2 linked regions of the Cupriavidus necator N-1 genome follow. The protein of the gene in region 1 interacts with the protein of each later gene in a pairwise test. Links are inferred from orthologs where the notes say so. Each region holds a gene or a part of one and is shown in the gene's direction. Other genes may lie near its edges.

Region 1 (4,548 bases):
GGAGTTGGCGGGTGGCAGCGACGTGCCGCCGTGGGAAGAGCTGCCGCCTGACCTGCCGGTCATAGGCCCCTATGACAGCGATCCTGGCTACCGCGACAGCGGTTTCAACGAACCGGCACCGCCTGCCGCCGCGCCGCGCAACGGCCCGGCCCGGCCGGGCCGGGCACCCGCGCGCGAGGCCGAGCCGGCGCGCGAGGCCGCTCCCGTGCCGTCAGCCACGGCGCCGGCAGAGTCCGCCAAATTCGTCGCCCCGCGACCGCCTGCGGCGGGCGAGGATGGCACCCCGCCGGCCTTCACCGGCGAATGGCCGGTGCTGGCCGCTGGCCTGCCCTTGAAGGGCCTGGCACAGCAGCTGGCCTACCAGAGCGAACTGACCCAGGTGGTCGGGCGCACCTTCCACCTGCGCATCCCGGTCGCGGCCCTGGGCGAGAACGGCGTGTCCGAGCGGCTGCAGCAGGCGCTGTGCGACCACTTTGGCGTGCCGGTGCGCGTGGTCTGCGAGGTGGGCGGGGTTTCCATCACCGCGGCGGCCGCCGATGCCGAGGCGCGCGCCGAGCGCCAGCGCCAGGCCGAGGCAGTGATCGAGGCCGATCCCTTTGTACAGGGCCTGCTGCGCGATTTTGGCGGCCAGATCGTGCCGGGCTCGATCCAGCCGCGCGCCGCCTGATCCGCGGCCTGCGTTTGCTTTACCGAACTACTTTGCCGAATTTCTTACCGAATCCAGGAGCATTCCATCATGATGAAAGGTCAACTCGCCGGGCTGATGAAGCAAGCCCAGCAGATGCAGGAAAACATGAAGAAGATGCAGGAGCAGCTGGCCCTGATCGAGGTCGAGGGCCAGTCCGGCGCCGGTCTCGTCAAGGTGGTCATGACCTGCAAGAACGACGTCAAGCGCGTCACCATCGACCCTAGCCTGCTGGCCGAGGGCGAAGACAAGGACCTGCTGGAAGACCTGGTCGCCGCCGCCTTCAATGACGCCGTGCGCAAGGCCGAAGCCACCTCGCAGGAAAAGATGGGCTCGATGACCTCGGGCCTGCCGCTGCCCCCGGGCTTCAAGCTGCCGTTCTGAACGCCACTGTGAAGGCATCGTCCCCGACCTCGCTGCAGGCACTGGTCGAAGCGCTGCGGGTGCTGCCCGGCGTCGGGCCCAAGTCCGCCCAGCGCATGGCCTACCACCTGCTGCAGCACGACCGCGAGGGCGCGCGCAAGCTGGGCGATGCACTGCGCGGCGCGGCGGACCATATCCGCCATTGCCAGCGCTGCAACACCTTCACCGAGCAGGAGATCTGCGCGACCTGCCTGGACGACCGCCGCGACGCCTCGCTGCTGTGCGTGGTGGAAACCCCGGCCGACCAGGTCATGATCGAGCAGACCCTGACCTACCGCGGCAAGTACTTCGTGCTGATGGGCCGGCTCTCGCCGCTGGATGGCATCGGCCCGCGCGAGATCCACCTGGACCGGCTGCTCGCGCGCGCCACCGAGCCTGAGCTGGGCGGCCCGGTCGGCGAGGTCATCGTCGCCACCAACTTCACCAGCGAAGGCGAGGCCACCGCGCACTACATCGGCGAAATGCTGAAGGCGCGCGGCCTCAAGGTGTCGCGCCTGGCGCGCGGCGTGCCGGTGGGCGGCGAGCTGGAATACGTCGATGCCGGCACCATCGCCCGCGCGGTGATGGACCGCCGCAACCTCTGAGCCCGATCGCGCGGGGCCGGAACGCCCACGTGCCCGCGCGCCGATCACCGGATTCCTCCGCCTACCTGTCTGCCCCATGAACCTGGCCCGCTTCGATCTCGTCACGCTTGGCTTGTTCGTCGCCGTGGCCCGGCAGGGCAGCATCTCGGCCGGCGCGCGCCAGTCGCACCTGGCCGTGGCCGCCGCCAGCAAGCGCATCTCAGACCTGGAAACCGCGGTCGGCGCGCCGCTGTTCTTCCGCCATGCCGCCGGCGTGCAGCTGACCGAGGCCGGCCAGGCCTGCTTCCACCATGCGCTGACCATCCTGCAGGACGTCGAACGCATGGCCGGCGTGATGTCGGACTACGCCTCGGGCGTGCGCGGGCAGGTGCGGGTGTGCGCCAACACCTCGGCGATCACGCAGTTCCTGCCCGACGACCTGGCGTCGTTCATGCAGCGCCATCCCACCATCCGCATCGAGCTGGAAGAACAGAACAGCCGCGACATCGTCGCCGCGCTGATCGAGAACCGCGCCGACGTGGGCATCTTTGCCGACCGCACCCCCGCGGCCGGGCTGATGACGATCGAGTACCGGCAGGACGAGCTGGTCATCATCACGCCGCCCAACCATCCGCTGGCCGCGCGCGGCCCGGTGCACTACGCCGATACGCTGGAATTCGACTTCGTCAGCCTGCCGCAGGAAACCTCGCTGGCCGCCCGCCTGCTGGAAGAGAGCAGCCGGCTGGACCGGCCGTTCCGGCTGCGCATCCAGGTGCGCAGCTTCGATGCCATGTGCCGCATGGTGATGGCCGGCCTGGGCGTGGGCGTGCTGCCGCGCATCGCGGCCGAGCCGCATGTCAAGTCGATGGGGCTGTCGCTGGTGTCGCTGCAGGACGCCTGGGCGCGCCGCTCGCTGCTGATCGGGCTGCGCGACCCGGCCGGGCTGACGGTGTCGGCGCGGCTGCTGATCAGCCACCTGTGCGGGGACCGGGCGCCGTTCTGACGCCCCTGTGCTGAGGCGCCTCCGGAGCCTTTCGCGTTCCGAGAAAGCCCGCTTCTCCGATTGCCGATTCCTGGCGGGCCCCTGCTGGGGCACACTCCGTTCGAACGCAATGTATGACAAGCCAGTCATTGGGCTTGCCGCACTGCAACAAAACACCGCATCGCACGGAGACACCCCATGGCGCAACAGATCCTCGAGGGCATTCGCGTCCTCGAACTCGGACAACTCATCGCCGGCCCCTTTGCCGCCAAGACCCTGGCCGACTTTGGTGCCCACATCATCAAGGTGGAGCCGCCGGGGCAGGGCGACCCGCTGCGCAAATGGCGCATGCTGCATGAAGGCACCTCGGTCTGGTGGGAGGCCCAGTCGCGCAACAAGGAGTCGATCTGCATCGACCTGCGCCAGCCGGAAGGCCAGGCACTGGTGCGCAAGCTGGCCGCCGAGGCCGACGTGCTGATCGAGAACTTCCGCCCTGGCACCATGGAGAAGTGGGGCCTGGGCTGGGATGTGCTGCATGCCGACAACCCGCGCCTGATCATGCTGCGCGTGTCGGGCTACGGCCAGACCGGCCCGAAGAAGGATGAGCCCGGCTTTGCCGCCGTGGCCGAAGCCATGGCCGGCCTGCGCCACCTGACCGGCGAGCCTGGCCGCGCGCCGGTGCGCGCCGGGCTGTCGCTGGGCGACACCATCGCCGGCCTGCACGGCGCCATGGGCGTGCTGCTGGCGCTGTATCAGCGCGACGCGCGCGGCGGCGAAGGCCAGGTCATCGACGTGGCGCTGTACGAGTCGCTGTTCAACCTGAGCGAAAGCCTGCTGCCGGAATACTCGGCCTTCGGCGCGGTGCGCCAGCCCGCTGGCGGCGCGCTGCCGGGGATCGCGCCGTCCAATGCCTACCCCTGCGCCAGCGGCGAATACGTGCTGGTGGCGGCCAATGGCGACGCCATCTTCAAGCGCATGATGCTGGCCATCGGCCGGCCCGACCTGGCCGACGATCCGGCGCTGGCGCAGAACGATGGCCGCGTGAAGCGCGTGGACGAAATCGATGCCGCCATCGCGGACTGGACTCGCACGCAGACGGTGGACTCGGCGCTGGCGGTGCTGCGCGACGCGCAGGTGCCGTCTGGCCGCATCTATACCGTCAAGGACATCGCCGAAGACCCGCACTACCGCGCCCGTGGCGTGATCGAGTCGGTGACCTCGGCCGGCGGGCTCACGGTGGAAGTGCCGGGCGTAGTGCCCAAGCTGTCGGCCAGCCCGGGGGAAATCCATGACCGCGCGCCGACGCTGGGCGAGCATACCGATGCGGTGCTGAAGCAGGCTGGCTTCGATGACGCCGCCATCGCCGACCTGCGCGCGCGCAAGGTGATCGCATGAGCGCCGCCGCCAACCTGCGCGGCCCGGCACGCGTCGAGATCAATGAAGTCGCGCCGCGCGACGGCCTGCAGATCGAGCCGGTGGTGGTGCCGACCGACGCCAAGGTCGCCTTCCTCGACGCGCTGTCGGCCTGCGGCTTTGCCCGCATCGAAGCCACCTCGTTCACCTCGGCCCGCGCCATCCCGGCGCTGGCCGACGCCGAGGCACTGATGCACCGCATGCGGCGCCACCCGGGCGTGCGCTATACCGCGCTGGTGCCCAACCTGCGCGGGCTGGAGCGTGCGCTGTCGTGCCAGCCGGATGAGGTCAACCTGGTGATGTCGGCCAGCGAGACGCACAATCGCGCCAACCTGCGCATGACGCGCGAGCAGTCGCAAGCGCAATTGCTGGCGATGATCGAGGCGGCGGGCGCCGCCGGTGTGCCGGTCAACGTGTCGCTGTCGACGGTGTTCGGCTGCCCGTTCGAGGGCGAGGTCGATACCGGCGCGGTGATGGCACTG
Region 2 (4,422 bases), 140 kb from region 1 along the record:
TATTCCAAGCATTTCCGCGAAAAGCTGCCAGGCAGCGTCGATCATGGCATCCTGAACGACGCCGACCGCCCGTCGTTTATCGCGGGGGCGGACCCGGATTTCCCGTACCGGGAAAACTGCACTTACAATCAGCAGGGCGTGACCTGCAAGGTACCTGCGGGTCACTATTTCGTCATGGGTGACAACCGGGACAACAGCCTGGATTCCCGTTACTGGGGGTTCGTGCCGGATGAGAATATCGTCGGCAAGGCCTTTGTGATCTGGATGAACCTGGGCAATTTCGGACGCGTGGGAACGTTCAAATAAGAATCCCCGCGGCGCAAGAACACTCAACGCAAAACGAGGACAAGCGCATCATGGGTCAATTTGGGAAGGTGGGGGGCAGGAATCCGGTACGACGCCGGGCAGGCATGGGCGGGTTTTCCGTCTGGACGCTGCTGGTGATCGTGGTGTTCGTGATCGGGGTGGCCTTGCCGGCCCTGCGCGCGATCCCGAGTCTGGTGGAGTATTTTTCGGTCAAGCGCGCGGCCAGCTATGCCAAGCAGCGCGCCACCAACAAGCGCGAAGTGGTCGATTTTTTTGAGAAACAGGCAGTCATCGACCGGATTACCGCAGTCAAGGCCGAGGACCTCCTGATCCGGGAAGACGAGAACGGCACCATCCAGTCGGTCGATTTCTCGTACCGGACCGAGGTGCCCGTCTATGGACCCCTGAGCCTACTGATTACCTATTCAGGAACGCAGCACTGATATGAACCTTGACGCCTTGCAGCAACGACTCGGCTACCGATTCAGCAAGCCCGAATTGCTGCAACAGGCGCTGACGCACCGCAGCCACAGCGCCCAGCACAACGAACGCCTTGAATTCCTGGGCGATTCGGTGCTCAACTGCGCCGTGGCGGACATGCTCTATGGCATGTTCGGCAAGCTCGACGAGGGTGACCTGTCGCGCGTGCGGGCCAACCTGGTCAAGCAGCAGGCGCTGTACGAGATCGCCCAGATGCTGCAGTTGTCCGATACCCTGCGCCTGGGCGAGGGCGAACTCAAGAGCGGGGGCTTTCGACGCCCGTCGATCCTGGCCGATGCGCTGGAAGCCATCGTCGGCGCGGTGTTCCTGGACGCCGGCTTCGATGCCGCCCGGGCGCTGATCCGCAAGCTCTATATCCCGATCCTGGAGCAGGTCGATCCGCGCACGCTCGGCAAGGACGCCAAGACCCTGCTGCAGGAATACCTGCAGGGCCATAAGATCGCCCTGCCGCAATATAACGTAATCGCCACACACGGGGCCGCGCACAGCCAGCAGTTTGAAGTCGAGTGCACGGTGCCTAAACTGGAAGTCCGGGTGTTCGGCACCGGCGCCTCGCGGCGCGCCGCCGAGCAGGCCGCCGCCAAGCTGGCGCTGGACGAAGTCCAGAAGCTGGTGCCGCAGTTGCTCAAGCGCAGCCGCGCCGAGCGCACCGGCAAGACCCGCAAGCAACCCGTGCCGCAAGACCCACAGCTGTCTCTCAGGTTGAAGGAATGACCGAATCTACCCATCCGCAGCAAGACGCGGCGGATACCCCGGCCGCGGCGTTCCGCTGCGGCACCGTGGCCATCGTCGGCCGCCCCAACGTGGGCAAGTCCACGCTGATGAACGCGCTGGTCGGCCAGAAGATCAGCATCACCTCGCGCAAGGCGCAGACCACGCGGCACCGCATCGTCGGCATCCAGACCACGGATGACGCGCAGTATGTGTTCGTCGACACGCCGGGCTTCCAGACCCGCCACGCCAGCGCGCTGAACCGTTCGCTGAACCGCGCGGTTACGTCCACGCTGTCGTCGGTGGACCTGGTCCTGTTCGTGGTCGAGGCCGGCTACTACGGCGCCGACGACGAGAAGGTGCTGTCGCTGCTGCCGAAGAACACGCCGGTGCTGCTGATCGCCAACAAGCTGGACCGCGTCAACGGCGAGAACCGCTCGGAAGTGATGATGCCCTTCCTGGAAAAGATGGGGCAGCAGTTCCCGTTCCGCGAAGTGGTGCCGATGACGGCCAAGACCCACGACCATATCGCGCGCCTGTTCGCGATCATCCGGCCCTACCTGCCGGAAGGCGAGCCGATGTATGACGCCGACGCCATGACGGACCGCAGCGAGCGCTTCCTGGCCTCGGAGATCATCCGCGAGAAGGTGTTCCGCTGGACCGGCGACGAGCTGCCGTACACCAGCACGGTGATCATCGACAAGTTCGAGACCGAGGGCCGCCTGCGCCGCGTCTTTGCCACCATCCTGGTCGAGCGCGACGCGCACAAGGCCATGATCATCGGCAACAAGGGCGCCAAGCTCAAGCAGATCTCCACCGAAGCGCGCCTGGACATGGAAAAGCTGTTCGACGGCAAGGTCTACCTGGAAATGTGGATCAAGGTGAAGAGCGGCTGGGCCGACAACGAAGCTGGGCTGCGCGCGTACGGCTACGAGTGAGCATAACGGCGAGCGACCAGTGAGCAAGACGGCTGACATCGCGCGCGCGCCGGCGCCGGCGCCACGGTCCCGCCGCGCCGACCCCGTGGTCGACGAGGCCGCCGAACTGCTCGACAGCAAGGCGCTGCCGGGCATGGCCGACGCGGCTGCGCGCGCGATGATGGACCGCGCCATGCGCATCGTGCCGGCGCGGCCCGAGTCGCGCGTGGCCGAGCAGCCCGGCTTTGTGCTGCACGCCTGGCCGTATCGCGAGACCAGCCTGATCCTGGACCTGTTCACGCGCGACTACGGCCGCATCTCGATGGTGGCCAAGGGCGCAAAGCGCCCGCACTCCGCGCTACGCGCGGTGCTGCAGCATTTCCACCCGGTCTCGGTGTCATGGAGCGGCCGCGGCGAGGTCAAGACCCTGACCAAGGCCGAGTGGGTCGGCGGCATGCCGCCGCTGGACGGCGACGCGCTGCTGTCGGCGTTCTACCTGAACGAGCTGCTGATGCGCTTCTGCCCGCGCGAGGACGCGCATCCGGCCTTGTTCCGCCACTACCTGACGACGCTGACGCGGCTGGCGCACGGCGAGCAAGCCGGGCTGGTGCTGCGCAGCTTTGAACGCGTGCTGCTGCAGGAAACCGGCTTCGCGGTGGCCTTCGACCAGTGCCTGAGCACCGGCGAGCGGGTCCAGCCAGGCCTGGACTATGTCTACCAGCCAGAGCGCGGCGTGCGCCGCGCGCAGCCGAGCGACCCGTCGTCGTGGCCGGTGGTCACTGGCCAGACGCTGCTGGACATGGCGCAGGACGATTACAGCCGCGCGCAGACCGCCGCGCAAAGCCGCGCGCTGATGCGGTTCCTGCTGCATTATTATCTGCAAGGCGCGCCACTGAAGACGCGCCAGATACTGATCGACCTGCAGTATCTCTGACCGACTCAAGAACCATCCGACTTACTCCTGCACCTGCTCGCATGATCTTCCACGCAAATCCGGGCGTCATCGACCTTGGCGTCAATATTGACCACGTCGCCACGCTGCGCAACGCGCGCGGCACCGTGTACCCCGATCCCATCCGTGCCGCGCTGCTGGCGGAACAGGCCGGCGCCGACCTGATCACGCTGCACCTGCGCGAAGACCGCCGCCATATCCGCGATGCCGACGTGCGCGCGCTGCGCCCGCAACTGGCCACGCGCATGAACCTGGAATGCGCGATCACGCAGGAGATGCTCGACATCGCCTGTGAAATCTGTCCGCAGGACGTGTGCCTGGTGCCGGAGCGCCGCGAGGAAGTGACCACCGAGGGCGGGCTGGATGTGGCCGGGCGTTTCGAGCAGGTCAAGGCGGCGTGCGCGCAGCTGGCCGGCGCCGGCATCCGCGTGTCGCTGTTCATCGATGCCGATGCCGACCAGATCGCCGCCGCGGCCGCGTGCGGCGCGCCGGTGATCGAGCTGCATACCGGCCGCTATGCCGATGCGCATACGCCCGATGAGCAGGCGCTCGAGTTCCGCCGCATCGCCGATGGCGTCGATGCCGGCCAGAAGCACGGCCTGGTGGTCAACGCCGGCCATGGCCTGCACTACACCAACGTGCAGCCGATTGCCGCGCTGCCCGGCATCAAGGAACTGAACATCGGCCACGCGATCGTGGCGCATGCGGTGTTCGCGGGCTGGGAGAACGCGGTGCGCGAGATGAAGGCTATCATGGTCGCCGCGCGCCTGGGCACGCGCTACCCTGCCGCGGGCGCCCCGGCGTGATCTACGGCGTCGGCACCGACATCATCCAGATCGCCCGCGTGCAGGGCGTGATGGAACGCACCAACGGCCGTTTCGCGGAGAAGGTGCTGGGCCCCGATGAGCTGGCCAAGTACCACGCCCGCAAGGCGCGTTCCGAAAAGCGCGGGCTGGCTTTCCTGTCCACGCGCTTCGCTGCCAAGGAGGCGTTCTCCAAGGCCATCGGCCTGGGCATGCGCTGGCCGATGACGTG

What was found.
Region 2: the proteins of recR (region 1) and recO interact in binary tests that used the Escherichia coli proteins (3 or more experiments, as listed by UniProt). The link is inferred for Cupriavidus necator N-1 from one-to-one orthologs.

What each region holds. Positions count from the first base shown.
Region 1 is NC_015726.1:2,376,000-2,380,547, reverse strand. What follows is about bases 1-2,884. They hold recR (recombination mediator RecR), read left to right. Parts: upstream 1-1,077; coding sequence 1,078-1,692; downstream 1,693-2,884. Other genes in these bases: CNE_RS11175 (CaiB/BaiF CoA transferase family protein), read left to right, coding at 2,852-2,884; CNE_RS11180 (LysR substrate-binding domain-containing protein), read left to right, coding at 1,769-2,674; CNE_RS11190 (YbaB/EbfC family nucleoid-associated protein), read left to right, coding at 737-1,069; CNE_RS11195 (DNA polymerase III subunit gamma/tau), read left to right, coding at 1-667. Also shown: more of CNE_RS11175, read left to right, coding at 2,885-4,048; CNE_RS11170 (hydroxymethylglutaryl-CoA lyase), read left to right, coding at 4,045-4,548. UniProt on the Escherichia coli protein: May play a role in DNA repair. It seems to be involved in an RecBC-independent recombinational process of DNA repair. It may act with RecF and RecO.
Region 2 is NC_015726.1:2,519,497-2,523,918, reverse strand. What follows is about bases 1,665-4,422. They hold recO (DNA repair protein RecO), read left to right. Parts: upstream 1,665-2,475; coding sequence 2,476-3,369; downstream 3,370-4,422. Other genes in these bases: acpS (holo-ACP synthase), read left to right, coding at 4,190-4,422; pdxJ (pyridoxine 5'-phosphate synthase), read left to right, coding at 3,411-4,193; era (GTPase Era), read left to right, coding at 1,665-2,456. Outside these bases: lepB (signal peptidase I), read left to right, coding at 1-306; CNE_RS11880 (DUF4845 domain-containing protein), read left to right, coding at 357-749; rnc (ribonuclease III), read left to right, coding at 751-1,521; more of era, read left to right, coding at 1,518-1,664. UniProt on the Escherichia coli protein: Involved in DNA repair and RecF pathway recombination.